2 regions of the Streptomyces sp. NPDC030809 genome follow, and region 2 is predicted to be linked to the other one. Evidence: predicted binding sites of a transcription regulator. Region 2 holds the regulator's gene; the other holds the start of a gene.
The links. Region 2 encodes HrcA, which represses chaperone genes, less so after heat shock. Its sites were predicted from a motif close to TTNGCACTCNGNNNNNCNGAGTGCNAA; they were not measured.
Positions count from the first base shown of each region.

Region 1: a site for HrcA is predicted at 13,477-13,503, ahead of groES (co-chaperone GroES). Genes of this name have one in related genera too.

Region 1 covers NZ_JBVIDV010000004.1:240,271-254,897, reverse strand. The annotation lists gene ACZ407_RS07915 (glycerol-3-phosphate dehydrogenase/oxidase) at 1-978, opposite strand, end outside; gene ACZ407_RS07910 (nucleotide sugar dehydrogenase) at 1,241-2,470, shown strand; gene ACZ407_RS07905 (GuaB3 family IMP dehydrogenase-related protein) at 2,619-3,743, opposite strand; gene guaB (IMP dehydrogenase) at 3,903-5,408, opposite strand; gene ACZ407_RS07895 (sigma-70 family RNA polymerase sigma factor) at 5,551-6,180, opposite strand; gene ACZ407_RS07890 (response regulator transcription factor) at 6,550-7,161, opposite strand; gene ACZ407_RS07885 (WhiB family transcriptional regulator) at 7,539-7,862, shown strand; gene ACZ407_RS07880 (LysR family transcriptional regulator) at 7,962-8,858, opposite strand; gene ACZ407_RS07875 (MOSC domain-containing protein) at 8,939-9,619, shown strand; gene ACZ407_RS07870 (SDR family NAD(P)-dependent oxidoreductase) at 9,645-10,418, shown strand; gene ACZ407_RS07865 (ester cyclase) at 10,493-11,185, shown strand; gene groL (chaperonin GroEL) at 11,276-12,907, opposite strand; gene groES (co-chaperone GroES) at 13,022-13,330, opposite strand; gene ACZ407_RS07850 (FtsW/RodA/SpoVE family cell cycle protein) at 13,800-14,627, shown strand, end outside.
Region 2 covers NZ_JBVIDV010000002.1:156,869-171,495, forward strand. The annotation lists gene ACZ407_RS03410 (PhoH family protein) at 1-550, opposite strand, end outside; gene ACZ407_RS03415 (carbohydrate kinase family protein) at 723-1,850, opposite strand; gene ACZ407_RS03420 (ribonuclease Z) at 2,094-2,999, opposite strand; gene ACZ407_RS03425 (histidine triad nucleotide-binding protein) at 3,006-3,365, opposite strand; gene ACZ407_RS03430 (16S rRNA (uracil(1498)-N(3))-methyltransferase) at 3,466-4,209, opposite strand; gene ACZ407_RS03435 (nitronate monooxygenase) at 4,206-5,282, opposite strand; gene dnaJ (molecular chaperone DnaJ) at 5,437-6,576, opposite strand; gene hrcA (heat-inducible transcriptional repressor HrcA) at 6,577-7,593, opposite strand; gene ACZ407_RS03450 (MBL fold metallo-hydrolase) at 7,744-8,469, shown strand; gene ACZ407_RS03455 (DUF3097 domain-containing protein) at 8,498-9,304, shown strand; gene hemW (radical SAM family heme chaperone HemW) at 9,442-10,674, opposite strand; gene ACZ407_RS03465 (AMP-dependent synthetase/ligase) at 10,786-12,675, opposite strand; gene lepA (translation elongation factor 4) at 12,852-14,627, opposite strand, start outside.

The sequences.
Region 1 (14,627 bases), on a different contig from region 2:
GGAGTTCACGTGCTCCAGCAGGTAGTCGATGTCGGCGCTGGAGGCGGCGGGGTGCGCCTTGTCGAGGTCCCAGTCGGTGTCGGTGGTGCCGACGATCCAGTGCCGGCCCCACGGGATGACGAACAGCACCGACTTCTCCGTGCGCAGGATCAGTCCGGTGGTCGAATGGATCCGGTCCTTGGGTACGACCAGATGGATGCCCTTCGACGCCCGCACGTGGAACTGGCCGCGCTCCCCGATGAGCGCCTGGGTGTCGTCCGTCCACACCCCGGTCGCATTGACCACCTGCCGGGCGCGGATCTCGTACGTCCCGCCCGCCTCGACGTCCTGAACCTTCGCGCCGACCACCCGCTCGCCCTCGCGCAGGAAGCCCACCACCCGGGCCCGGTTGGCGGCCAGTGCGCCGTACGCCGCGGCGGTGCGCACGAGGGTGGCCACGTACCGCGCGTCGTCCATCTGGGCGTCGTAGTACTGGAGGGCGCCGACCAGGGCGTCCTTGCGCAGGCAGGGGGCCACCCGCAGGGCCCGTTTGCGCGAGAGGTGGCGGTGCACGGGCAGGCCGCGGCCGTGCCCGCTGGAGACGGACATGGCGTCGTAGAGCGCGACGCCCGAGCCGGCGTACAACCGCTCCCAGCCCTTGTGCTGGAGCGGGTAGAGGAAGGGCACGGGCTTGACCAGGTGCGGTGCGAGGCGCTCCAGCAGCAGTCCGCGCTCCTTGAGCGCCTCCCGCACCAGGGCGAAGTCGAGCATCTCCAGGTAGCGCAGCCCGCCGTGGATCAGCTTGCTCGATCTGCTGGAGGTCCCCGAGGCCCAGTCGCGGGCCTCCACCAGTCCGGTGGCGAGCCCGCGCGTGACCGCGTCCAGCGCGGTGCCCGCACCGACCACCCCCGCGCCCACCACCAGCACGTCCAGCTCGCGCTCGGCCATCCGGGCGAGCGCCTCCTGGCGCTGCTCGGGCCCCAGTACCGCTGTCCTCACTGCTGCCTCCCGTCGGTGCGGCGGCCCCGGCCGGTGCGGGTGCTCCGCCCGGCGCCAGTGACCCCGCTCACATCCCCCTCGTCACGATTCTGACCCGGCGCACCCTCATCAGCCACCGCCTGTGGACAACACAACGGCGGCCGCCTTCCCACAATGCCGCAGATCGGTCATATATACGCCTAGTCTGACATAGCGCCAGCTCTCGCTGTCCACAGGACTTGCGCGCCCAGCCCCCTCCGGTTAGGGAAGGACGGCCACCCCCATGCCCGCAGACCTCGCCGTCATCGGCCTCGGCCACCTCGGCCTCCCCCTCGCCCAGGCCGCCGTCGCCGCGGGCATCGAGACCGTCGGCTTCGACGCCGGCCCGGCCACCGACAGCACCCTGTCGGCCGCCGAGATCCGCCGGATGTCGGCAGCCGGCTTCCGCGTCACCACCAACCCGGCCGAGCTCGGCCGGGTGCGCACCGCCGTGATCTGCGCCCCCACCGCCCTCGGCGCCGACCGCGCCCTGGACCTCTCGGCGGTCGGCGAGGCCGCCCGGGCGCTCGCCGCACGGCTGCGCCCGCACACCACCGTCATCCTCGAATCGGCCGCCCACCCGGGGGTCACCGAGGACTACCTGCGCCCGATCCTGGAGTCCGGCTCCCGGCTGCGCGCCGGGCGCGACTTCCACCTCGCGTACTCCCCCAGCCGGCTGGACCCCGGCAACCGCACCCACGGCTTCGCCAACACCCCCAAGGTGATCGGCGGGCTCACCCCCGCCTGCACCGAGTCCGCGGCCGCGTTCTACGCCCGGCTCACCGACAAGGTGGTCCGCGCCCGCGGCCTGCGCGAGGCCGAGACCGTCCAGCTCCTCGAAACCACCTACCGGCACGTGAACATCGCCCTGGCCAACGAGATGGCGGTGCTCTGCCACGACCTCGGGGTGGACGTGTGGGACGTGATCCGCTGCGCGGAGACCAAGCCGTACGGGTTCCAGGCCTTCCGGCCCGGCCCCGGGGTCGGCGGCCACGGGGTCCCCCTCGACCCGAACTACCTCCCGCACACCCCCCGCACCCCCGGCCACCCGCTGCGCATGATGGGCCTGGCCCAGGAGGTGAACGGCCGGATGCCCCAGTACGTCATCCAGCGCTGCGCGGGCCTGCTCAACGAGCACGGCAAGTCGGCCCGCGGGGCCCGGGTGCTGCTGCTGGGGGTCACGTACAAGCCCGACCTCGCCGACCAGGAGGGCTCCCCGGCCCGGGAGATCGCCAGCCGGCTGATCGACCTCGGGGCGCTCATCAGCTACCACGACCCGTACATCGCGGGCTGGCGGGTGCGCGAGCGGCCCGTGCCGCGCGCGGAGTCCCTGTACGAGGCGGCCGCGGAGGCGGACCTGACCGTCCTGCTCCAGCACCACCGCACGTACGACATGCAGGGCCTGGCCGTGAAGGCCCAGCTGCTGCTGGACACCCGGGGTGCCAGCCCGGCGGGAGCCGCCCACCGGCTGTGAGTTCCGGCCGGCCGGCTCCGGCGCAGGCCCGGCCCGGCCCGCCCCCGGCACGGCCCCGGCCCGGTCCCGGCCGACCGCCCCCGCTCACGCCGGAGGGCCGGCACCCCGAGCGGGGTGCCGGCCCTCCGGCGTGGTGCGGGTGGCGCGGTCAGCGGCGGTGCTGCGAGTCCGCGACGGTGACCTCGACCCGCTGGAACTCCTTGAGCTCGCTGTAGCCGGTGGTGGCCATCGAGCGGCGCAGGGCCCCGAAGAGGTTCATGGAGCCGTCGGGGGTGTGGGACGGGCCGGTGAGGATCTCCTCGGTGGTGCCGACCGTGCCCAGGTCCACCTTCTTGCCGCGCGGCACGTCCTCGTGGACGGCCTCCATGCCCCAGTGGTGGCCCTTGCCGGGCGCGTCGGTGGCGCGGGCCAGCGGGGAGCCCATCATCACGGCGTCGGCACCGCAGGCGATGGCCTTGGGCAGGTCGCCGGACCAGCCCACGCCGCCGTCGGCGATGACGTGCACGTAGCGGCCGCCGGACTCGTCCATGTAGTCGCGGCGGGCCGCGGCCACGTCGGCGACCGCGGTCGCCATCGGGACCTGGATGCCCAGCACGTTGCGGGTGGTGTGCGCGGCGCCGCCGCCGAAGCCGACGAGCACGCCGGCCGCGCCCGTGCGCATCAGGTGCAGGGCCGCGGTGTACGTGGCGCAGCCGCCGACGATGACCGGGACGTCGAGCTCGTAGATGAACTGCTTCAGGTTCAGCGGCTCGGCGGCGCCGGAGACGTGCTCGGCGGAGACGGTGGTGCCGCGGATGACGAAGATGTCCACGCCCGCGTCCACGACGGCCTTGGAGAACTGCGCGGTGCGCTGCGGGGAGAGCGCAGCGGCGGTCACGACGCCGGAGTCGCGCACCTCCTTGATGCGCTGCCCGATCAGGTCGGCCTGGATCGGGGCCGAGTAGATCTCCTGCAGGCGGCGGGTCGCGGCCTCCTCGGAGAGCTCGGTGATCTCGTCGAGCAGCGGCTGCGGGTCCTCGTAGCGGGTCCACAGGCCTTCGAGGTTCAGGACGCCGAGGCCGCCGAGCTCGCCGATGCGGATGGCGGTCTGCGGGGAGACGACCGAGTCCATGGGGGCGGCCAGGAAGGGGAGCTCGAAGCGGTAGGCGTCGATCTGCCAGGCGATCGAGACCTCCTTCGGGTCCCGGGTACGCCGGCTCGGGACGATGGCGATGTCGTCGAACGCGTACGCCCTGCGGCCGCGCTTGCCGCGCCCGATCTCGATCTCAGTCACGTGTGGTGGCCTTTCCCTCTTGGTCTGCCCGTCCAGTATCCCCGAAGGCCGGACGACCGCGTTCCCGTGACCGCTGGGCGGGACGGGCGAAACCCGGGCCCGTGCGGAAACGGCGAGGGGCGGGCCCGGTCACCCCGGGCCCGCCCCTGTGCGATCGCCTCAGCCCTTGCGGGAGTAGTTCGGCGCCTCGACCGTCATCTGGATGTCGTGCGGGTGGCTCTCCTTCAGGCCCGCGGACGTGATGCGGACGAACCGGCCGCGCTCCTGGAGCTCGGGGACGGTGCGGCCGCCCACGTAGAACATCGACTGGCGCAGGCCGCCGACCAGCTGGTGCACCACGGCCGACAGCGGGCCGCGGTAGGGCACCTGCCCCTCGATGCCCTCGGGGATGAGCTTGTCGTCGCCGCCCACGCCCTCCTGGAAGTAGCGGTCCTTGGAGAAGGACTTGCGGTCGCCGCGGGACTGCATGGCGCCCAGCGAGCCCATGCCGCGGTACGACTTGAACTGCTTGCCGTTGATGAAGAGCAGCTCGCCCGGGGACTCCTCGCAGCCCGCGAGCAGCGAGCCGAGCATCACCGTGTCGGCGCCCGCGACCAGGGCCTTCGCGATGTCGCCGGAGTACTGGAGGCCGCCGTCGCCGATGACCGGGACGCCCGCCGCCTTGGCCGCGAGGGCGGCCTCGTAGATGGCGGTGACCTGCGGGACGCCGATGCCGGCGACCACGCGGGTGGTGCAGATGGAGCCGGGGCCGACGCCGACCTTGATGCCGTCGCAGCCTGCGTCCACGAGCGCCTGGGCGCCGTCGCGGGTGGCGACGTTGCCGCCGATGACGTCCACGGAGGAGTTCGACTTGATCTTGGAGACCATGTCGCCGACCAGGCGGGAGTGGCCGTGGGCGGTGTCGACGACGATGAAGTCGGCGCCCGCCTCGATCAGGGCCTGGGCGCGCTCGTACGCGTCCCCGGCGACGCCGACGGCGGCGCCGACCAGCAGGCGGCCGTCCTTGTCCTTGGCGGCGTTCGGGTACTTCTCCGCCTTGACGAAGTCCTTGACGGTGATGAGGCCCTTGAGGATGCCCGACTCGTCGACCAGCGGCAGCTTCTCGATCTTGTGGCGGCGCAGCAGCTCCATGGCGTCCACGCCGGAGATGCCGACCTTGCCGGTGACCAGCGGCATCGGGGTCATGACCTCGCGCACCTGGCGGCTGCGGTCCGACTCGAAGGCCATGTCGCGGTTGGTGACGATGCCGAGGAGCTTGCCGGCGGCGTCGGTGACCGGGACGCCGGAGATGCGGAACTTCGCGCAGAGCTCGTCGGCCTCGCGGAGGGTCGCGTCCGGGTGCACCGTGATCGGGTCGGTGACCATGCCGGACTCGGAGCGCTTGACCAGGTCGACCTGGTTGGCCTGGTCCGCGATGGAGAGGTTGCGGTGGAGCACGCCGACGCCGCCCTGGCGGGCCATCGCGATGGCCATCCGGGCCTCGGTGACCTTGTCCATGGCCGCGGACAGCAGCGGGACGTTCACCCGGACGTTCTTCGAGATGAGGGAGGAGGTGTCGATCTCGTCCGGCGCCATGTCCGACGCGCCCGGCAGCAGCAGGACGTCGTCGTAGGTCAGCCCGAGAGAGGCGAATTTGTCGGGCACTCCGTCACCGTTGACAGTCATGACACCTTCCCAGATGGTCTTGCTCAGCGCGGATGTCCATGCTAACGGGATACCGAGGCGTCTCATTCCACGATCAAGATCGACCCAAATTTTCGTGGATTCCTACGAGTTTCAAACCGCCTTGATCGATTCGGCGCGCCGGTCACTGCTCGGCCAGCGCACGCAGCCGGGAGAGCGCCCGGTGCTGCGCCACGCGCACCGCGCCCGGGGACATCCCCAGCATCTGCCCGGTCTCCTCCGCGGTCAGCCCGACGGCGACCCGCAGCACGAGCAGCTCGCGCTGGTTCTCCGGCAGATTGGCCAGCAGCTTCTTGGCCCAGGCCGCGTCGCTGCTCAGCAGCGCCCGCTCCTCGGGGCCCAGCGAGTCGTCCGGCCGCTCCGGCATCTCATCGGAGGGCACGGCCGTACTGCCGGGGTGCCGCATGGCGGCCCGCTGGAGGTCGGCGACCTTGTGGGCGGCGATGGCGAAGACGAAGGCCTCGAAGGGGCGGCCGGTGTCCCGGTACCGCGGCAGGGCCATGAGGACCGCCACGCAGACCTCCTGCGCGAGGTCTTCGACGAAGTGCCGGGCGTCCCCGGGGAGCCGGGACAGCCGGGTCCGGCAGTAGCGGAGCGCGAGCGGGTGCACGTGGGCGAGGAGGTCGTGAGTGGCCTGCTCGTCGCCCTCGACCGCACGACGGACCAGGGCACCGACTGCGCCGGCGCCGCTGTTCTTGGGGGGCCCCGAAGGGTCCGTGGCCGTGGGCGACCCCTTGGCCTCGTCGTCGCGCATCAATCCATGGTGCCTCGGCGCCGGACGTTCCGCGGCACCGTGGCCCGTGTTGTGCACCGAAGCGTTATGAGCGGGCGCGCCGGAACTCATCGTCAACGCCCTCCCCTCCCGCTCGGCCGAATGGTCCCCGAGGCAGCAGCGCCTGCGCCGGCGTCCGCCCCTGGATGGTCTCCCACCCTCAAGGATGCGGCATCGCGGGCGAAGCGACACGTCCCCCGGATTCTGCCCCGCCAACCCCCTCGCGCACACCGGATACGGCAAGACTCGCGGAGACTCCCGGAGCTGCGGCCGGGACCCGCGGACCGCCGCCGGGCGCACCGGCCGCGCGCCGCCCCGCCCGCACGGAGGCGGACGGGGACCGCAACGCGATCAGCGGACGAGGCCCCAGCGGAACCCCAGCGCCACGGCGTGCGCCCGGTCGGACGCACCCAGCTTCTTGAACAGCCGGCGGGCGTGCGTCTTGACCGTGTCCTCGGAGAGGAACAGCTCGCGCCCGATCTCGGCGTTGGAACGCCCGTGGCTCATGCCCTCCAGCACCTGGATCTCGCGTGCGGTGAGGGTGGGCGCGGCGCCCATCTCGGCCGAGCGCAGCCGCCGCGGGGCGAGCCGCCAGGTCGGGTCGGCCAGGGCCTGGGTGACCGTCGCGCGCAGCTCGGCGCGCGAGGCGTCCTTGTGCAGGTAGCCGCGGGCCCCCGCGGCGACCGCGAGGGCGACCCCGTCCAGGTCCTCGGCCACGGTCAGCATGATGATGCGGGCGCCCGGATCGGCCGAGAGCAGCCGGCGCACGGTCTCGACCCCGCCGAGGCCGGGCATCCGTACGTCCATCAGGATGAGGTCGGAACGGTCGGCGCCCCAGCGGCGGAGGACTTCCTCGCCGTTGGCAGCCGTGGTCACACGCTCGACGCCGGGCACGGTGGCCACCGCGCGACGGAGCGCCTCTCGGGCAAGCGGGGAGTCGTCGCAGACGAGGACGGATGTCATGGCCGCCCTCCGCAGCTGCTGATGCGCGTCACCTTGAGCCTCCAGGCTGGTACGTATCGTCACCTGTGCGGTCGATGCTCTCGGACACCTGTCCGGGAACTTCTTCGTTCAACCGCCTTCGCACTCTCAACGATGGTCACTCGAAAGAGTTACGGGTCGGACGGACACCTTCGGCACTCTACGTGAGGACGCCAACACAACACGGGCGCCACAAGCCAGCTGTCCTCCATCTGGAGCTATGCCCTATTTGGCGGCTTTCCTTCCGTTTGGCATGTGTCTGAGGCTAGATTCCCAATGAGTCATATTTACATCTACTCGGATAGTAGATATGGCTAGTTGGTCCGTATCCGTCTCAGTACCGGCCTCAAGGACTACCCATGGCAGATTTCTCCCGCCTCCCCGGACCGAACGCCGACCTCTGGGACTGGCAGCTGCTGGCAGCCTGCCGAGGGGTCGACAGCTCCCTCTTCTTCCACCCGGAGGGCGAGCGGGGCGCGGCCCGGAGCGCGCGCGAGGCCTCGGCTAAAGAGGTCTGCATGCGATGCCCGGTGCGCGCGGAGTGCGCCGCCCACGCCCTTGCCGTCCGCGAGCCCTACGGGGTGTGGGGAGGGCTGACCGAGGACGAGCGCGAGGAGCTGATGGGCCGCGCCCGCCACCGCCTGATCCCCGCCTCCAGCGTGAGCGGGACGCCCGCGCACTGACCGAGGCACCAACCGGAGCACCCACCGAAGGAACGTTTCTCCCCCGGCCTGCCGTGCCGCCGGCCCCGCACCCTGCGGGGCCCGGCGCGCGGGGGGACGTCAGCGGGCCGCGGCCCGCTCCAGGTGGTCGAGGGTGGCGGCGACGGCCGGCACCCGGGCCAGGTCCGGCAGGGTGAGGGCGACCACCTCGCGCCGCACCGCGGGCTCGACCGCCACGGTCCGCGCTCCCTTGGCCCGTACGGACTCCACCGCCAGCTCGGGCAGGACCGCCACCCCGAGCCCGGCCCCGACCAGGCCGACCACCGCCGGGTAGTCGTCGGTCGCGAAGTCGATGCGCGGGGTGAAGCCGGCCTCCTCGCACACGTCGACGAGGTGGCGGCGGCAGCGCGGGCAGCCCGCGATCCAGGGCTCGTCGGCCAGCTCGGCCATTCCGACGCGCTCCGCGCCGGCCAGCGGGTGCCCCTCCGGCACCAGGCCGACCAGCTTGTCGGTGAGCAGCGGCCGGACCACCAGGTCCGCCCATTCCGCCGGGTCGGCCGCCCCGGCGTAGCGGAAGGCGAGGGCCACGTCGCAGTCCCCCTCGCGGAGCATCTCCACCGAGCGCGGCGGCTCGGCCTCGACCAGCGAGACCCGGGTGCCGGGGTGCTCCGCGCGCATCGCGGCCAGCGCGGTGGGCACGAGGGTGGAGCTGCCGCTCGGGAAGGACACCAGCCGGACCCGCCCGGCGCGCAGCCCGGCGATGGCGGCGACCTCCTCCTCGGCGGCCGTGAGCCCGGCGAGGATGCCGGCGGCATGGCGGACCAGCACCTCGCCGGCCTGGGTCAGGCGCATCTCGCGGCCGGTGCGGATCAGCAGCGGGGTGCCGGCGCCCTGCTCCAGCGCCTTCATCTGCTGGCTGACGGCGGGCTGGGTGCAGCCCAGCTCGCGGGCCGCGGCGGAGAAGGAGCCGGTAGCGGCCACGGCGCGCAGGACGCGGAGATGACGTGCCTCAATCACCCTTCGAGCATAAGGCCCGCTTTGACGAGCGCGCCAATTGTGGTTGGTCACTTTGAGACCGCTCGGTTAGCGTTCCCCCCATGCATCTGATCTCCGTGAACCTGGGCCGCGCGACCGCCGTCGACTACACCGACACGGAGGGCGGCCTCACCGGCATAGGCAAGCAGCCGGTGGCCGGCCCGGTGCAGGTCGCCGCCCCCGGCCCGCGCGGCACCGGCGGCAGCGGGCTCGCCGGGGACGCCATCTGCGACCTGCGCCACCACGGCGGGGACCACCAGGCCGTGTACGCGTACGCCCGCGAGGACCTGGACTGGTGGGAGGCCGAGCTCGGACGCGAGCTGACCGGCGGGCTCTTCGGGGAGAACCTCACCACCTCGGGCCTCGACGTGAACGGGGCCCTGCTGGGCGAGCGTTGGCGGGTGGGCCGGGACCTGGTGCTGGAGGTGGCCGCGGCCCGGATCCCCTGCCGCACCTTCCAGGGCGCACTGGGCGAGGCCGGCTGGGTCAAGAGGTTCACCCGGGCGGCGCGGCCGGGCGCGTACCTGCGGGTGGTCGAGCCGGGGGAGATCTCCCCCGGCGACCGGGTCGAGATCCTGCACCGCCCGGACCACGAAGTCACGGTGGGCTTCTGGTTCCGCGCCTTCACGACCGAGCGCGAGCTCCTGCCCCGCACCCTCGCGGCGGGCGACGCGATGCCCCCGTCCTCGCAGGAGACGGCGCGCGCGTACGTGGCGAAGTACGGCAGCGACGCGCGGGCCTGACGCCTGCGGAGGCTAGGTTTCCCGTATGACGACTGCTCTGATCACGGGATCCACGGCGGGCATCGGCGCCGCCTTCGCCCGGCGGCTCGCCGCCGACGGGAACGACCTGGTGCTGGTGGCCCGGGACACCAAGCGGCTGCGCGAGCAGGCGACCGAGCTCCACGACCGGCACGGGATCGAGGCCGAGGTGCTGACCGCGGACCTGTCGACGGAGGAGGGCATCGCGGCGGTCGAGGCCCGGCTCGCGGACCGCAGGAACCCGGTGGACCTGCTGGTGAACAACGCGGGCTTCGGGAACAAGGGCCGCTACCTCGACGTGGCCATGGCCGACGAGCTGGCCATGCTCAAGGTGCACATCGAGGCCGTGCTGCGGCTGACCTCGGCGGCCACTGCGGGCATGCGCGAGCGCGGCCGCGGCGGGGTGGTCAACGTGGCGTCCGTGGCGGCGTTCGTGCCCCGCGGCACGTACGGCGCGAGCAAGGCGTGGGTCGTGCAGTTCACCCAGGGCGCGGCCCGCGACCTGGCCGGCTCGGGGGTGCGGCTGATGGCGCTGTGCCCCGGGTTCGTGCGCACCGAGTTCCACGAGCGGGCCGGGATGGGCACCGACAACATCCCGAACTGGATGTGGCTGGACGCCGACAAGCTGGTGGCGGCGGCGCTGGCCGACCTCGCACGCGGCCGTACGGTCTCCATCCCGGACCCCCGGTACAAGGCGCTGATGGGCATCGTGAAGCTGACCCCGCGCGGGCTGCTGGGCGGGGTGTCCTCCCGTACGGGTCGCAAGTACGGGCCCCAGTGACCCGCTGGTAGACCGGGCCGAACGGGTGAATTCTCCCTAAACTGGACAGGTCCCACCCAGCACGGGAGACCACCATGACATTCGTACAACTGGTCGATTACAGGACTCACCAGCCCGAGGCGATGAACGACCTGCTGGACAAGTACGTCGCCCAGAGCCAGGGCAAGCGCACGGTCACCCACAGCATCGTGGGCAAGGACCGCGACCAAACGGACCACTACGTGAACTTCGTCGAGTTCCCGTCGTACGAGGAGGCCATGAAGAACTCCAACCTCCCCGAGACGGACCGGATGTTCCACGAGATGGTGGCCCTGTGCGACGGCATGCCGACGTTCACCAACCTCGACGCGGTCCGCGACGAGCACCTCAACACCATGCTGGTGAACCGGATGTACGACGAGATCGCCATGAAGGGCGACATGTCCGTCATCGAGGAGATCTTCGCCTCGGACTACCGCGACCACGACATCTCCAACCCCGTGGACAAGACCGGGCACGCCGCGATCCGCGAGGACGTCCAAATGTGGCGCAACGCCTTCGACTTCACCTTCACCCGTGACGCCCAGATGGCGCAGGACGACTACGTCACCACGCTGTGGACCTGGACCGGCACGCACAAGGGGGAGTTCATGGGCGTCGCCCCCACCGGCAAGTCCTGCACGATGACCGGCACCACGGTCTTCCGATGTCAGGACGGCATGATCAAGGAAGGCTGGTGGCACTACGACGCCATGGGCCTGATGCGGCAGCTGGGCATGATGGACTGACGCCCGCTCGGCCGCCCGGACACGGGAAGGCCCCCGCCCCGCCGGGTGAACGGCGGGCCGGGGGCCTTCCTGCAGAAGCGCGCGGACGCGTCAGTGGCTGTGGCCGTGACCGTGGCCGTGACCGTGGGCGTCGGCCTCCTCCTCCGCCGGCTTCTCGACGACCAGGGTCTCGGTCGTGAGCAGCAGGGAGGCGATGGAGGCGGCGTTCTCCAGGGCGGAGCGGGTGACCTTGACCGGGTCGATGACGCCGGCCTTGACCAGGTCGCCGTACTCGCCGGTGGCGGCGTTGAAGCCCTGGCCCTTCTCGAGCTCCGCCACCTTCGAGGTGATGACGTAGCCCTCGAGGCCGGCGTTCTCGGCGATCCAGCGCAGCGGCTCGACCACGGCGCGGCGGACGACCGCGACACCGGTGGCCTCGTCGCCGTCCTTGCCCAGGTTGCCGTCGAGCACCTTCGCGGCGTGCACCAGAGCGGAGCCGCCACCGGAGACGATGCCCTCCTCGACCGCAGCGCGGGTCGCGGAGATGGCGTCCTCCAGACGGTGCTTCTTCTCCTTCAGCTCCACCTCGGTGGCGGCGCCGACCTTGATCACGCACACGCCGCCGGCCAGCTTCGCGAGGCGCTCCTGGAGCTTCTCGCGGTCCCAGTCGGAGTCCGTGGCCTCGATCTCGGCCTTGATCTGGTTGACGCGGCCGAGGACGTCCTCGGAGGAGCCGGCGCCGTCCACGATCGTGGTGTCGTCCTTGGAGACGGTCACGCGGCGGGCGGTGCCCAGCACGTCCAGACCGGCCTGGTCGAGCTTGAGGCCGACCTCCTCGGCGATGACGGTGGCACCGGTGAGGGTGGCCATGTCCTGGAGCATCGCCTTGCGGCGGTCGCCGAAGCCGGGGGCCTTGACGGCCACCGCGTTGAAGGTGCCGCGGATCTTGTTCACGACGAGGGTGGAGAGGGCCTCGCCCTCGACGTCCTCGGCGATGATCAGCAGCGGCTTGGAGCCACCCGCCTGGATGACCTTCTCCAGCAGCGGCAGGAGGTCCTGGATGGAGGAGATCTTGCCCTGGTTGATCAGGATGTACGGGTCGTCGAGGACGGCCTCCATACGCTCCTGGTCGGAGACCATGTACGGGGAGAGGTAGCCCTTGTCGAAGGCCATGCCCTCGGTGAACTCCAGCTCCAGGCCGAAGGTGTTGGACTCCTCGACGGTGATGACACCGTCCTTGCCGACCTTGTCCATCGCCTCGGCGATGAGCTCGCCGACCTGCTGGTCCTGCGCGGAGAGCGCGGCCACGGCGGCGATGTCGGTCTTGTCCTCGATCGGGCGGGCGGTCGCGAGGAGGTCCTCGGAGACCGCCTTGACCGCGGCGTCGATGCCCTTCTTCAGGGCGGCCGGGGAGGCGCCGGCGGCGACGTTGCGCAGACCCTCGCGGACCAGCGCCTGGGCCAGGACGGTCGCGGTGGTGGTGCCGTCACCCGCGATGTCGTTGGTCTTGGTCGCCACCTCCTTGACGAGCTGGGCGCCCAGGTTCTCGTACGGGTCGTCGATCTCGACCTCGCGGGCGATCGTGACACCGTCGTTGGTGATGGTGGGGGCGCCGAACTTCTTGTCGATGACGACGTTGCGGCCCTTGGGGCCGATCGTCACCTTGACCGTGTCGGCAAGCTTGTTGACGCCGCGCTCGAGGGCGCGACGGGCGTCCTCGTCGAACTTCAGGATCTTCGCCATGGGAGCGGTTCAGCCCTCTCGAAAAATCTGGGTTTCAACGAACTGCGCCCCTCGCCGCCCGGCTTCAGCGGGGTGGCCAGGGGCGCAGTTCAAAGCAAATCTGCTTCGGGGTGATTACTTCTCGACGATCGCGAGCACGTCGCGAGCCGAGAGGACGAGGTACTCCTCGCCGCTGTACTTCACCTCGGTGCCGCCGTACTTGCTGTACAGCACGATGTCGCCGACGTTGACGTCCAGCGGGAGACGCTGGCCGTCCTCGAAGCGGCCCGGGCCCACGGCGAGGACGACGCCCTCCTGGGGCTTCTCCTTCGCGGTGTCCGGGATAACCAGGCCAGAGGCCGTGGTCTGCTCGGCGTCGAGCGGCTGGACCACGATGCGGTCCTCGAGCGGCTTGATGGCAACCTTGGAGCTGGCGGTCGTCACGATCCGACCTCCCCCTTCGGAGATCTCACGGGGTTAACTGTCTGAGGTGGCGACCAGGTGGATCCGTCGTCGCGGGTGCCGGACCTGCCCGTCGCTGTGTTGGCACTCACCAGGGGCGAGTGCCAGGCCCGAGACTATTCCGGTGATTAGCACTCGGTCAAGCGGAGTGCCAATTCGCGCGGCGCGATGTTGCGGGGGGACCCCCGGGGAACCGCGGCCCACGGCTGCTCGCGGCGCCGCCGGGCGGCTCCCGACCTCCCCCGATTGCCGACAGTGCCCACCACGGATCTCCCGAAACACGTCCGGCGGTCCGCCGTACGGGTGAGGATGGCGAGGGCGCCGAGGGCAGCGGCGGGGGTGGAGGTGCCGGCGGACGCCACCGGGCGGCCGGGAACCTCGTACGGGATGCGAACGTCCTAGACGATATGAAGATAAAGCGCCCCATTGCCGAGCACATCGGACCCGGCCCGTGCGCGGACTGACCCTGAGCGCCCGGACGGCGGCCGGGGCGCGCCGCCGCACCGAGGCCCTGCTGCTCGTCTTCGTGGTCGCGATCACGGTGGGCGGGCACGCGAGCGTGGGCCTGGCGATGAACGACGCCCTGCCGGCGAACCTCTCCGGGTTCGCGATCAGCATGTCGCTGCTCGCGCTGGTGGGGCACCTGGGCGTGCGGCGGTTCGCCGCGTACGCCGATCCGCTGATCCTGCCGCTGTCGCTGCTGCTGACGGGCGTCGGGCTGGTGCTGCTGGCCCGGCTGGACCAGACGTACACGGCGAACTTCAAGAACGCGGCGGCGAACGCGCCCGGGCAGCTGCTGTGGACCGTGATCGGCGTGGCGATCTGCCTGGCGATCCTGGCGGTGCTGCGCGACCACCGGCACCTCCAGCGGTACATCTACCTCACGATGGCCGTGGCGCTGGTCCTCCTGATCGCGCCCGCCTTCATGCCCGCCGACACCTACGGCGCGAAGCGGTGGATCTACCTCGGCGGCATGTCGCTCCAGCCCGGCGAGTTCGTGAAGATCATGATCGCGGTCTTCTTCGCGGGGTACCTCGTCATCCACCGGGACTCGCTGGCGCTGACGGGCCGGAAGTTCCTGGGGATGCGGCTGCCGCCGGGCCGGCAGCTCGGGCCGATCGTCACGGTGTGGATCGTGTCCCTGCTGGTGCTGGTCTTCGAGCGCGACCTCGGCACTTCGCTGATCTTCTTCGGCGTCTTCGTGGTGATGCTGTACGTGGCCACCGAGCGCACCAGCTGGATCGTCTGCGGCCTGTTCATGGCGGCGGTGGGTGCCTTC
Region 2 (14,627 bases):
GCCGGGTCAGGATGATCCGGCTGACCTGCTTGGACTGCAGGGCCTGGACCGCCTTGGCCATGGCGAGGTAGGTCTTGCCGGTACCGGCGGGGCCGATGCCGAAGACGACCGTGTGCTTGTCGATCGCGTCGACGTACCGCTTCTGGTTGAGGGTCTTGGGGCGGATGGTGCGGCCCCGGCTGGAGAGGATGTTCTGCGTGAGCACCTCGTGCGGGGTCTCCGGCACGGCCTCGCCGCCGTCGCTGCCATTGGCCCGGAGCATGGCGATCGACCGTTCCACTGCGTCCTCCGTCATCGGCTGCCCGGTGCGGAGCACGAGCATCATCTCGTCGAACAGGCGCTGGATCAGTGCGACTTCCGCAGCGTCGCCGACCGCGCTCACCTGGTTGCCCCGGACGTGGATGTCGGTGCCGGGGAACGCCCTCTCGATCGCGCGCAACAGGGCGTCACCCGAGCCGAGCACCATCACCATCGGGTGCTTCGCGGGGACGGTGAAGTGGGCTCGTGCCTGCCCCGGCGCGAGGGCCTGGTCTGTCGGTGTCTGAGTCATGGGCCGGCTCTGTGGCCTGCACATACCTCCCGTTGCGAGGTCTCGCCGTTCGACGACCTCTGTGACTTCCAAGCGTACGACGCCGCCGGAGCGGTTCCGAGGGGTTTTCCCGGCCGTCCGGGGGCGCAAGCGGAACCGGGGGCGGGACCCGCGCGGCCGGGGCGGGGCCGGGTCAGGCGGACTGGCGGAAGCCGATGGTGGGGACCGCCCGGCGGCGCGGCCCGCAGGCCCCGGGGGCGAGGACGGAATCCGCGAGCAGGGCGTCGAGGAACCCGTACCGCCGCAGCTCCGGGGGGACGCCACCGGGCACCTCGCGTACCCGCTGCCACCAGGCCGCGACCTCCTCCCAGCCGGGCGCGGAGAGCGAGCCGCCGAACTCCTGGACCGAGAGGGCCGCGGTGAGCCCGGCGAAGGCCAGCCGGTCGGCCAGCGGCCAGCCGGCCAGGGTGCCGGTGAGGAACCCGGCCACGTACACGTCCCCGGCCCCGGTCGGGTCCAGGGCCTCCACGGCGATCCCCGGCACCTGGGCGGTCTCCCCGGTCCGGCCGTCCACCGCGTACGAGCCCTCGGCGCCCATGGTGACCACGGCGATCGGCACCCGCTCGGCCAGGGCCCGGGCGGCGGCCCGGGGGCATTCGGTGCGGGTGTAGCGCATGGCCTCGGCGGCGTTCGGCAGGAAGGCCTCGCAGTGCTCCAGGTCGCGCAGCCCGTCCAGGTCCCAGCGGCCGCTGTCGTCCCAGCCCACGTCGGCGAAGATGCGGGCGCCGCGGGTGGCGGCCGAGGCGATCCAGTCCTCGCGGCGGCCCGGCTCCAGGGAGGCCACGGCGGCGCGGGCCCGGGGCGGGCAGTCGGGGAAGGGCCCGGGGCCGGCCGGCGGGGGCGCCTCGTGGCCGTGCGAGACCATGGTCCGCTCGCCCTCGTAGGCCATGGAGACGGTCACCGGGGAGTGCCAGCCGGGGATGGTCCGGGACATGGACAGGTCGATGCCCTCGCCCTGCTCCAGGGCGTCCCAGCAGTACTCGCCGTAGTGGTCGTCGCCGAAGGCCGCGGCGAGCGAGGTGCGCAGGCCGAGGCGGGCCAGGGCGGTGGCCATGTTGGCGACCCCGCCGGGGCTGGAGCCCATGCCGCGGGCCCAGGACTCGGTGCCGCGCACGGGCGCCGAGTCCAGTCCGGTGAAGATGATGTCCAGGAAGACGGTGCCGGTCAGGAAGACGTCGCAGCCCGGATCCTGCGGGGCCCGCAGATCGCGCAGCGGGTCCAGCGGGGCTCGCAGGTGGTGGTGTCCGTTCCGACTGCTCACGTGGGTGCTCCCCGTCCTGAGGGGTCGTTTCTGCAGGCTGCAAAAAGCTCCGGCGGACCGGCAGCCCTGCCCGCGCGGCCCCGGCCCAAACCCAGTGTGTCCCAGATCACCCGCGGAACGCCCGCTTCCCCCGCTGTGTGCACGGGACACGCACTCACCGTGCGGCTCCGGGGGCGCACGCGCCCCGCGCCTCCCGGACCGGCCCGCCGCCCCCGCGGGGGTGCGGCGGGTGCGGGGACCCGGTCAGGAGCGCCGGGGCAGCGGGACCCGCAAGAGGTCCTGGGCCACGGTCAGTTCGCCCTCGAACCCGGCCTCGCGGGCCTCGCGCTCGAAGGCGTCCGGGTCGGTGTACCGCTGCGAGAAGTGCGTCAGCACCAGGTGCCGCACCCCGGCCTCCCGAGCGACCCGGGCCGCCTGCGCGGCCGTGAGGTGGCCATGCTCGGTGGCCAGCCGCTCGTCCGCGTCGAGGAAGGTCGACTCGATCACGAGCATGTCGCAGCCCTCGGCGAGCGCGTGGACGCCCTCGCACAGCCGGGTGTCCATGACGAAGGCGAAGCTCTGCCCCCGCCGGACCTCGCTGACCTGGTCGAGGGTGACCCCCCGCAGCTCGCCCTCGCGCTGGAGCCGGCCCACGTCGGGGCCGGTGATCCCGTGGGCGGCCAGCAGCCCGGGCAGTATCCGCCGCCCGTCCGGCTCGGTGACCCGGTAGCCGAAGGACTCGACGGGGTGGCTCAGCCGCCGCGCTTCAAGGGCGTACGAGGGCCCCTGGGCGAGCAGCCCGTCCGCCGCCACCGGGGCCTCGTCGATCACGACGGTCTCGCGGTAGGCGGTGGCGTACCGCAGCCGGTCGAAGAACTTCTGGCCGGATTCCGGGAAGTGGGCCGTGACCGGGTGCGGCACCCGGTCGAGGTTGATCCGCTGGATGACCCCCGCCAGCCCCAGGGAGTGGTCCCCGTGGAAGTGCGTGACGCAGATGCGGTCGATGTCGTGCGCGGCCACCCCGGCGCGCAGCATCTGCCGCTGGGTCCCCTCGCCGGGATCGAACAGGATGCCCTGTCCGTCCCAGCGCAGGAGGTACCCGTTGTGGTTGCGGTGCCGGGTCGGGACCTGGCTCGCGGTGCCGAGCACCACGAATTCGCGTACGGACACGTTCTGCTACCCGGGCGGCCATTCGAGGCCGCGCCCGCCGAGCACGTGGGCGTGGGCGTGGAAGACGGTCTGGCCCGCACCGGCGCCGGTGTTGAAGACGATCCGGTAGCCCGAGCCGTCCACCTTCTCCTCGGCGGCGACCTCGCCGGCCGCGCGCAGCACGTCGGCGGCGAGCACCGGCTCGGCGGCGGCCAGGGAGGCCGCGTCCGGGTAGTGCGCCTTGGGGATCACCAGGACGTGCGTCGGGGCCTGCGGGTTGATGTCGCGGAACGCGACCGTGGTCTCCGTCTCGCGCACGATCGTCGCGGGGACCTCCCCCTTGACGATCTTGCAGAACAGGCAGTCCGCCTGCGGTTCCCCTGCCATGGGCTTCGCCTCCGTAGCGTGATCGTTCCCCGCATCGTAGCGACCGGGCGGCCGGAGCCCGCTCGACGGGCTCTGGAGCCGTGGATCCCGGTGGGGCGGGCTACGACCAGCGGCCGGTGCGGGCGAGCAGGACGGCGGCCGCCGCGGTGCCGGCCGTGGAGGTGCGCAGCACCGAGCGCCCCAGCCGGTACGGGCGGGCGCCCGCCTCCGCGAACACCGCCAGCTCCTCCGGGGAGACCCCGCCCTCGGGGCCCACGACGACCACGATGGAGCCGGTGGCGGGCAGCTCGGCCAGGGCCAGCGCCCCGCTGTCGGCGTCCCGGTCCTCGTGCAGGACCACGGCGAGGTCGGCCCCGGCGAGCAGGGCGGCGACCTGCTTGGTGGACATGGCCTCGGTGACCTCGGGGAAGCGGACCCGGCGGGACTGCTTGCCCGCCTCGCGGGCCGTGTTGCGCCACTTGGCCAGGGATTTGGCGCCGCGGTCCCCGCGCCACTGCGTGATGCAGCGGGAGGCCTGCCAGGGCACGATCGCGTCCACCCCGGTCTCGGTCATGGTCTCGACGGCGAGTTCGCCCCGGTCCCCCTTGGGCAGGGCCTGCACCACGGTGATCCGCGGGTCGGGCTCGGGCTCCTCGGACACCGCCCGTACGTCGACCACCAGCCGGTCCTTGCCCTCGGCGGCGGCGACCACGCCCTCGGCCCAGGCGCCCTGCCCGTCGGTGAGGACGACCTCCTCGCCGGGCTCCAGGCGCTTCACGGAGACCGCGTGCCGGCCTTCGGGTCCGTCCAGGACGAACTGCGGTCCGGCGGGCACCTTGTCGACCACGAACACGGGGGCGGTCATGACGCACTCCTCATCTGCAACGCACTCTGCGCTTCGGCCAGTTCGGCCGCGAGCACTTCCACCAGCTGCCCGGCGGGCAGGGTGCGGGCCAGCCGGTGGCCCTGTCCGGCCCACAGGGCCATCCCCTGCGGGTCGCCCGCCTCCGCGGCGGCCTTGCGCAGTCCGGTGGTCAGATGATGCACCTGCGGGTACGCGGCCGGCGCGTAGGGGCCGTGTTCCCGCATGAAGCGGTTGACCAGCCCGCGGGCCGGGCGCCCGGAGAAGGCCCGGGTCAGCTCGGTGCGGACGAACAGCGGGTCGGTCAGGGCCTGCTTGTGCACCGGGCTGGCGCCCGACTCGGGGCAGGGCAGGAAGGCGGTGCCCAGCTGCGCCGCCTCCGCGCCCGCGGCCAGCACGGCGGCGATCTGCGCCCCGCGCATGAGCCCGCCCGCGGCGATGATCGGGACCGCCACCGCCTCGCGGACCTGGGCCACGAGCGGCAGCAGCCCGAAGCCGCTGCCGTCGGCCTCCGGGTCGTCGCGGTGGGTGCCCTGGTGGCCGCCGGCCTCGATGCCCTGGACGCACACGGCCTGGGCGCCGGCGCTCTGCGCGGTCCGGGCCTCCTCGGCCGAGGTGACGGTGACGGCGGTACGGGTGCCCGCCCGGTGGAACGCGTCGAGGGTCGCGGGGTCGGGGCAGCCGAAGGTGAAGGAGACGAGGGGCACCGGGTCGTCGAGCAGGATCGCGACCTTGGCGTCGTAGCCGTCGTCGGAGCAGGCGAAGACGTCCTCGCTGAGCGGGGTGTCGTACCAGGTGGCCTCGCCGGCGAGCTGCCCCCGGTAGGCCTCGACCGAGGCCGGGTCGGCGGCCGCCGGCTGCGGCATCAGCAGGTTGACCCCGAAGGGGTGGGGGCTGAGCGCGCGCAGCCGCTTGATCTCCTGGTACATGCCGTCGGCGGTCTTGTAGCCGCCCGCCAGGAAGCCGAGTCCGCCCGCCGCCGAGACGGCCGCGGCCAGCTCGGGGCAGGAGCCGCCGCCCGCCATGGGAGCCTGCACGACCGGGTACCGGCAGAGGGCGCTCAGTGCGGAGGACATGAGCGCATCGTGCCATGTCCCCCGCAGCAGGCCGAATCAGGTCATCCGCCTGGCATAGTCCGCCGGACGGAACCCGCCACGGGCCGTCCGCCGCCCGTGCGGGCGGCGGAACGGCGACCGGTCGGCGGCGTTGAAAACGGCCTCGCAGCGGCGGTCAGCGGCCGTTGAAGGCGTCCTTCAGGCGGCTGAAGAGACCCTGCTGCCCGGGCTGGAACTGGCCCAGCGGGCGCTCCTCGCCGCGCAGCTTGGCGAGCTGGCGGAGCAGGTCCTCCTGCTGCGGGTCCAGCTTGTTCGGGGTCTGGACCTCGACGTGGACGATGAGGTCGCCGCGGCCTCCGCCGCGCAGGTGCGTGACTCCGCGCCCGTGCAGCGGGATGGACTGGCCGGACTGGGTACCGGGCCGGATGTCCACCTCCTCCATCCCGTCCAGCGTCTCCAGCGGGCACTTCGTGCCCAGGGCCGCCGCCGTCATCGGGATGGTGACCGTGCAGTGCAGGTCGTCGCCGCGCCGCTGGAACACCGGGTGCGGGAGCTCGTGGATCTCCACGTACAGGTCGCCGGCGGGGCCGCCGCCGGGGCCGACCTCGCCCTCGCCGGACAGCTGGATCCGGGTGCCGTTCTCCACGCCGGCCGGGATCTTGACCGTGAGGCTGCGGCGGGAGCGGACCCGGCCGTCGCCCGCGCACTCGGGGCACGGGGTCGGGACCACGGTGCCGAAGCCCTGGCACTGCGGGCAGGGGCGCGAGGTCATGACCTGGCCGAGGAAGGACCGGGTGACCTGGGAGACCTCGCCGCGGCCGCGGCACATGTCACAGGTCTGCGCGGAGGTGCCGGGTGCGGCGCCCTCGCCGGAGCAGCCGGTGCACACGACGGCCGTGTCGACCTGGAGCTCCTTGGTGGTCCCGAAGGCCGCCTCGTCGAGTTCCAGGTCCAGGCGGATCATCGCGTCCTGGCCGCGGCGGGTGCGCGAGCGCGGACCGCGCTGCGACGCCTGCCCGAAGAAGGCGTCCATGATGTCCGAGAAGTTGCCGAAGCCGCCGGCGCCGAAGCCGCCCGCGCCGCCCCCGCCGCCGGAGGCCGACAGCGGGTCCCCGCCGAGGTCGTAGACCTGCTTCTTCTGCGGGTCCGACAGCACCTCGTACGCGGCGTTGATCTCCTTGAAGCGCTCCTGCGTCTTGGGATCGGGGTTCACGTCCGGGTGCAGCTCGCGCGCGAGCTTGCGGAAGGCCTTCTTGATCTCGTCCGGGGACGCGTCGCGGCGCACGCCGAGTACGGCGTAGTAGTCCGTGGCCACTTACGACTCCGCCAGGATCTGTCCGACGTAACGTGCCACTGCGCGTACCGCTCCCATCGTTCCGGGGTAGTCCATGCGGGTCGGTCCGACCACGCCGAGTTTGGCGACTGCTTCGCCGCCCGAACCGTAGCCGACCGAGACGACGGACGTGGAGTTCAGTCCCTCGTAGGCGTTCTCATGCCCAATGCGTACGGTCATGCCCGATTCATTGGCCTCGCCGAGCAGCTTGAGGAGCACGACCTGCTCCTCCAGCGCTTCCAGCACCGGCCTGATCGTGAGGGGGAAATCGTGCCCGAAGCGGGTGAGATTGGCGGTGCCGCCGATCATCAGCCGCTCCTCGGTCTCTTCGACCAGGGTCTCCAGCAGGGTCGCGAGGACCACCTGCACCGTGCCGCGGTCGTCGGTCTCGAACGACTCGGGCAGGTCCTGCACCAGCTGCGGCACGTCCGCGAACCGGCGGCCGACGACCCGGCTGTTGAGCCGGGCCCGCAGGTCGGCCAGCGCGGCCTCGCCGAAGGGCGCGGGCGCGTCGACCATCCGCTGCTCGACCCGGCCGGTGTCGGTGATCAGGACGAGCATCAGGCGGGCGGGCGCGAGCGCGAGCAGTTCCACGTGCCGCACCGTCGAGCGGGTCAGCGACGGGTACTGCACGACCGCCACCTGCCGGGTCAGCTGCGCGAGCAGCCGGACCGTGCGGCCGACGACGTCGTCGAGGTCCACGGCGCCGTCCAGGAAGTTCTGGATGGCGCGGCGTTCCGGCGAGGACAGGGGCTTGACCCCCGCGAGCCTGTCGACGAACAGCCGGTAGCCCTTGTCGGTCGGGATGCGGCCGGCGCTGGTGTGCGGCTGGGCGATGTAGCCCTCGTCCTCCAGCACCGCCATGTCGTTGCGCACGGTGGCAGGCGACACGCCGAGCTTGTGGCGCTCCGTGAGTGCCTTGGAGCCGACCGGCTCCTCCGTCCCGACGTAGTCCTGGACGATGGCGCGCAGCACCTCGAGTCTGCGTTCGCTGAGCATCGCGCACACCTCCAGCTGTGATGCCTGTTCGTTTCCGTTGCGGTCCTGCTGCTGGCACTCGTGCCGTCCGAGTGCCAGAGATCCCCCGGTCAGTGTACGGCGGGGAGGTACGCCCCTAGCAAGGGCGGCCCGTCAAGGTAGCGTCGCGGCATGGACGTCCGATGGGAAGAGGCGGGGTGGGAAGGGCTGACCGGACGCACCGGCCGGCGGCGCCTCCCGGTGTGGGACTGCACGGTGGGACTGGTGGTCGGGGACGATGCGGTCCTCCTGATCGACCCCGGTTCCTGCGTGCGCGAGGGGGCCGAGGTGCGCGCGCAGGCGGAGCGGCTGGCGGGCCGCAGAGTGACCCATATCGCATTCACGCACGGCCATTTCGACCATGTCCTGGGCGCGGCGGCCTTCTCGGGGGCCGAGGTGTACGGGGCGGTGGGGCTGGACGGGCTGATGCTCGCGGGGCGCGACCTGCTCCGGGACTCCGCGGTCCGGCACGGCCTGGCCGAGAAGGAGGCCGCGGAGGCGGTGGAGCTGCTGGTCCCGCCCCGGCACCTGGTCTCGGGCGAGTGGACGCTGGAGCTCGGCGGGGTGCAGGTGCTGCTGGCGAACGTCGGCCCCGGGCACACCCGGCACGATCTCGCGGTGTGCGTGCCCGGCGAGCGCGAGGTGGTGTTCTGCGGGGACCTCGTGGAGGAGTCCGGCGAGCCCCAGGCCGGCGGCGACGCGGTCCGCAGGCAGTGGCCCGCCGCCCTCGGCCGGCTGCTGTCCCTGGGCGGCGAGGAGGCGGCGTACGTGCCCGGGCACGGCGCGGTGGTGGACGCGGCGTTCGTCCGTGCGCAACGCGCCACACTGGCGGAGCGTTTCGGCGTGTCGGCCCCCTGAGGGCCCGCCCCTGCCTAGTGTCGTCCGAATGCGCGAATACTCACCCGACCTGACCCCGCCGTGGAAGCGGAGCGCGGCCCGACCGGTGCCGGAGGTGCCCGCGGACCCCGGCCTGGTGGTCGAGGTGGCCGGTACGGACTTCTGCGGGGCGGTGACGGCCTGCGAGGGCGGCACGGTCACGCTGGAGGACCGCTTCGGCAAGCGCCGCGTGTTCCCGCTGGAGCCGCGCGGCTTCCTGCTGGAGGGCGCGCCGGTCACCCTGGTCCGCCCGGCCCGCCGGCCCGCCGCCCCCGCCCGTACGGCTTCGGGCTCGGTGGCCGTCCCGGGGGCCCGGGCCCGGGTGGCGCGGGCGGGCCGGATCTACGTGGAGGGCCGCCACGACGCGGAGCTCGTGGAACGGGTGTGGGGCGACGACCTGCGGATCGAGGGCGTGGTCGTGGAGTACCTGGAGGGCGTGGACGACCTGCCGGCGGTGGTCGCGGACTTCGCCCCGGCCGCGGACGCCCGGCTGGGCGTCCTGGTCGACCACCTGGTCCCGGGCTCGAAGGAGTCCCGGCTGGCCGCCGCGGTCGCCGGCCCGCACGTCCTGGTCGTCGGCCACCCGTACGTGGACGTCTGGCAGGCCGTGAAACCGTCCTCCCTGGGGATTCCCGCCTGGCCGGTGGTCCCGCCCGGCCAGGACTGGAAGACGGGCGTCTGCCGGGCGCTGGGCTGGCCGTCCGAGACGGGGGCGGCGTGGCAGCACGTCCTGTCCCGCGTCCGCTCGTACCAGGACCTGGAGCCGTCCCTCCTGGGCCGCGTCGAAGAGCTGATCGACTTCGTCACGGCCCCGTAGCCCCGACCCTGCCGGCTTTTCCCGCCGGGCGGCGAACTCCGGCCCGTCCGGCGTTTGAGAACCGGGGGTGTGGGGCGGAGCCCCCGCTTCGGGAAGGGGCGGGTGGAGGGAGAGCCCCGCGCAGCGGCGGGGCCCCGTCAATCCACCAGGTCGCGGACCACCGCATCGGCCAGCAGCCGCCCTCGCAGGGTCAGCGCGGCGCGGCCGTCCCGGTAGGCCGCCTCCTGGAGGAGGCCGTCAGCCAGGGCGCGCCGAGACGCGGCCAGCCCGGCCGGCGCCAGCAGCGTCAGCGGCACCCCTTCCAGCAGCCGCAGCTCCAGCAGGATCCGCTCGACCCGCCGGTCCTCTTCGGACAGCAGCTCCCGCCCGGCCCCCGGCGAGCGCCCCTCCGCCAGCGCCGCCGCGTACGCACCCGGATGCTTGACGTTCCACCACCGCACCCCGCCCACGTGGCTGTGCGCCCCGGGACCTGCGCCCCACCAGTCCGCCCCGCGCCAGTACAGCTCGTTGTGCAGGCAGCGCCCGGCCTCGGAGGTGGCCCAGTTCGAGACCTCGTACCAGTGGTAGCCGGCCTCGGCGAGCACCGAGTCGGCGATCAGGTAGCGGTCCGCGTGCACGTCGTCGTCCGTCATGGGCACCTCGCCCCGCCGGATCCGCCGGGCCAGCTGGGTGCCCTCCTCGACGATCAGCGCGTACGCGGAGACGTGGTCGGGTCCGGCGCCGAGGGCGGCGTCGAGCGAGGCCCGCCAGTCGTCGTCGGACTCGCCGGGGGTGCCGTAGATCAGGTCCAGGTTGACGTGCTCGAAGCCCGCCGCCCGCGCCTCGCCCACGCAGGCCTCCGGCCGCCCCGGCGTGTGCGTGCGGTCGAGCACCTTGAGGACGTGCTGCCGGGCGCTCTGCATGCCGAACGAGATCCGGTTGAAGCCGCCCGCCCGGAGCTCCGCCAGGTAGGCGGGGTCCACGGACTCCGGGTTCGCCTCGGTGGTGATCTCGGCGTCGGCCGCGAGGCCGAACTCCTCGCGGATCGCGGCGAGCATGCGGACGAGGTCGGCGGCCGGCAGCAGGGTGGGCGTGCCGCCGCCGACGAAGACCGTGCGGACCTCGCGCGGGTCGTCGCCGAGCACCTTGCGGGCGAGGCGGACCTCCTCGGCGAGGGTCTCGGCGTAGTTCTCGCGGGAGGCGAGGACCCCGCCGGTGCCGCGCAGCTCGGTGGCGGTGTACGTGTTGAAGTCGCAGTAGCCGCAGCGGGTGGCGCAGTACGGCACGTGCAGGTAGAACCCGAGGGGCCGGTCCGCCGCTCCGGTCAGGGCGGACGCGGGCAGCGACCCGTCTTCGGGCATGGGCTCGCCGTCGGGCAGTACGGAAGGCATGGGTCCATTCTCCCGCACCGCCGGACGGGCGGCCGACCGTCCGGTCCGGCCGCCCCGGCGGCGGGGAGCGGGACCCCGCGGCGGGCGGGGGCGCACCCCCGCCCGGCCGGCCTACGCCTCGCGCGCCCCCTCGTACATGCCGTCGATGACCGCCTTGAACTCGCGCTCGACGGCCGGCCGCTTCAGCTTCAGGCTCGGGGTCAGCTCCCCGTGCTCGACGTCGAGGTCCCGTGGCAGCAGCGCGAACTTCTTGATCGTCTGCCAGCGCTGGAGGCCCTGGTTGAGGGTGTCCACGTAGCCCTGGACCATCGCGCGGGTCTCCGGGGCCGCCGCGATCTCGGCGTAGGACTTGCCCTCCAGGCCGTGGTCCTTGGCCCAGCCGAGGATGGCGGGCTCGTCGAGGGCGATGAGGGCGGTGCAGTAGTTGCGGTCCGCGCCGTGCACGAGGATGTTCGACACGAACGGGCAGACCGCCTTGAACTGCCCCTCGACCTCGGCCGGGGCCACGTACTTGCCGCCGGAGGTCTTGATGAGGTCCTTCTTGCGGTCGGTGATCCGCAGGTAGCCGTCCGCGGACAGCTCGCCGATGTCGCCCGTGTGCAGCCAGCCGTCGGACTCCAGCACCTCGGCGGTCTTCTCCGGCAGGCGGTGGTAGCCCTCCATGATGCCCGGGCCGCGCAGCAGGATCTCGCCGTCGTCGGCGATGCGGACCTCGCAGCCGGGGAGCGGCTTGCCGACCGTGCCGGTGCGGTACGCCTCGCCGGGGTTGACGAAGCTGGCCGCGCTGGACTCCGTCAGCCCGTAGCCCTCCAGGATGTGGATGCCCGCGCCGGAGAAGAAGTAGCCGATCTCCGGGGACAGGCCGGAGGCTCCGGAGACCGCTGCGCGCAGCCGGCCGCCGAAGGCGTCGCGGAGCTTGGAGTAGACGAGGGCGTCGGCCACCTTGTGCTTCAGGCCCAGGCCCAGGGGCACCGAGGCGGTGCCGGTGCGGCGGAAGTTGTCCTGCGAGACCTTGGCGTACTCGCGGGCGAGCTCGGCGGCCCACTTGAAGATCTTGTACTTGGCGCCGCCGCCGGCGCGGGCCTTGGCGGCGACCCCGTTGTAGACCTTCTCGAAGATGCGCGGCACCGCGGCCATGTAGGTGGGCTGGACCACCGGCAGGTTCTCGATGATCTTGTCCACGCGGCCGTCGACGGCGGTGACGTGGCCGACCTCGATCTGCCCGGAGGTCAGCACCTTGCCGAAGACGTGCGCGAGGGGCAGCCACAGGTACTGGACGTCGTCCTTGGTGACCAGGCCGGTCGCGGCGATGGCCTTGGCCATGTACGACCAGTTGTCGTGCGGGAGGCGGACGCCCTTGGGGCGGCCCGTGGTGCCGGAGGTGTAGATCAGGGTGGCGAGCTGCTCGGAGGTGATCGCCCCGACCCGCTCCTTGACGGCCTCCGGGTGCTCCGTGAGGTACTCGGCCCCGCGCGCCTCCAGCTCGGCGAGGGTCAGCACCCAGCCCTCGGGGTCGCCCTCGGCCGCCTCGGCACCGGCCGGGTCGATGACGACGACGTGCGCCAGCTCGGGCAGGTCGGCGCGGCGCTCGCGGGCCTTGGCCAGCTGCCCGGCGTCCTCGGCGATGAGGATGCGGCTCTCGGAGTCCGAGAGGATGAAGGCCGACTCCTCGGCGTTGGTGCTGGGGTAGATCGTGGTGACCGCGCCGCCCGCGCACATCACGCCGAGGTCGCTCAGGATCCACTCGACGCGGGTGTTGGAGGCGAGCGCCACGCGCTGCTCGGGTTCCAGGCCCAGGCTCACCAGGCCGGCGGCGATGCCGTACACGCGCTCGGCGGCCTGCCCCCAGCTGAGCGACTTCCAGTCGTCCGGTCCCTTGCCGGAGGCCGCGGGCACCGGGTACCGGTAGGCCTCGGCGTCCGGGGTCGCGGCGACGCGCTCAAGGAAGAGGGCCGCCACCGAGGGCGGGCGGTTCTCGATCAAGGTCTGTGTGTCGCTCACGAGACATCCTCCGGACCACGCTGCACCGCGTGGGTTAACTGGCGAGTAACCATCGAGCAGAGATCAGCGTAGAGGGCGTCCGCCCGCCGCGTAAGGGGCGCCGAGCGGCCGCTTTATAACGAACGGGCCCCTGCGCGAGTGCGCAGGGGCCCGTCCGCAAGGCTGCCGGGGGGTGGCTACTTCTTGCCCTTGCCGCCGGACTCGTCGCTGGACAGCACCGCGATGAAGGCGTCCTGCGGGACCTCCACGGAGCCGACCATCTTCATCCGCTTCTTGCCTTCCTTCTGCTTCTCCAGCAGCTTCCGCTTACGGGAGATGTCACCGCCGTAGCACTTGGCGAGGACGTCCTTGCGGATGGCGCGGATGGTCTCGCGGGCGATGACCCGGGAGCCGACGGCCGCCTGCACGGGCACCTCGAAGGCCTGCCGCGGGATCAGCTCGCGCAGCTTGGCGACCAGGCGCACGCCGTACGCGTACGCCGCGTCCTTGTGGGTGATCGCGGAGAAGGCGTCCACCTTGTCGCCGTGCAGCAGGATGTCGACCTTGACCAGGCTGGACGCCTGCTCGCCGGTGGGCTCGTAGTCCAGGGAGGCGTAGCCGCGGGTCTTGGACTTCAGCTGGTCGAAGAAGTCGAAGACGATCTCGGCGAGCGGGAGGGTGTAGCGGATCTCCACGCGGTCCTCGGACAGGTAGTCCATGCCCAGGAGGGTGCCGCGGCGGGTCTGGCACAGCTCCATGATCGCGCCGATGAACTCGCTCGGGGCGAGGATCGTGGCGCGCACGACCGGCTCGTACACCTCGGAGATCTTGCCCTCGGGGAACTCGCTCGGGTTGGTGACCGTGACCTCCTTCCCGTCCTCCAGCACCACGCGGTAGACCACGTTCGGCGCGGTGGCGATGAGGTCGAGGCCGAACTCGCGCTCCAGGCGCTCGCGGACCACGTCGAGGTGCAGCAGGCCGAGGAAGCCCACGCGGAAGCCGAAGCCGAGCGCGGCGGAGGTCTCCGGCTCGTAGACCAGCGCGGCGTCGTTGAGCTGGAGCTTGTCCAGGGCCTCGCGCAGGTCCGGGTAGTCCGAGCCGTCCAGCGGGTACAGGCCGGAGAAGACCATCGGCTTCGGGTCCTTGTAGCCGCCGAGGGGCTCGGTGGCACCGCCCGTCATCTGGGTGATGGTGTCGCCGACCTTGGACTGGCGGACGTCCTTCACGCCGGTGATCAGGTAGCCCACCTCGCCGACGGAGAGGCCGTCGGCCGGCAGCATCTCGGGCGAGTTGCAGCCGATCTCCAGCAGCTCGTGGGTGGCGCCGGTGGACATCATCCGGATCCGCTCGCGCTTGTTGAGCGTGCCGTCGACCACACGGACGTACGTCACGACGCCGCGGTACGAGTCGTAGACCGAGTCGAAGATCATCGCGCGGGCGGGGGCGTCCTTGACGCCGACCGGGGCGGGGACGGTCTGCACCACGCGGTCGAGCAGGGCGTCCACGCCGACACCGGTCTTGGCGGAGACGCGCAGCACGTCGTCGGGGTCGCAGCCGACCAGGTTCGCCAGCTCCTCGGCGAACTTCTCCGGCTGGGCGGCCGGCAGGTCGATCTTGTTCAGGACCGGGACGATCGCGAGGTCGTTCTCCATCGCCAGGTACAGGTTGGCGAGGGTCTGCGCCTCGATGCCCTGGGCGGCGTCCACGAGCAGGATGGTGCCCTCGCAGGCCGCCAGCGACCGGGAGACCTCGTAGGTGAAGTCGACGTGGCCCGGGGTGTCGATCATGTTGAGGATGTGCGTCTTGCCCTGGCCCTCGCCCTCGGTGGGCGACCACGGCAGACGGACCGCCTGGGACTTGATCGTGATGCCGCGCTCACGCTCGATGTCCATGCGGTCGAGGTACTGGGCACGCATCTGCCGCTGGTCGACGACACCGGTCAGCTGGAGCATCCGGTCGGCGAGAGTCGACTT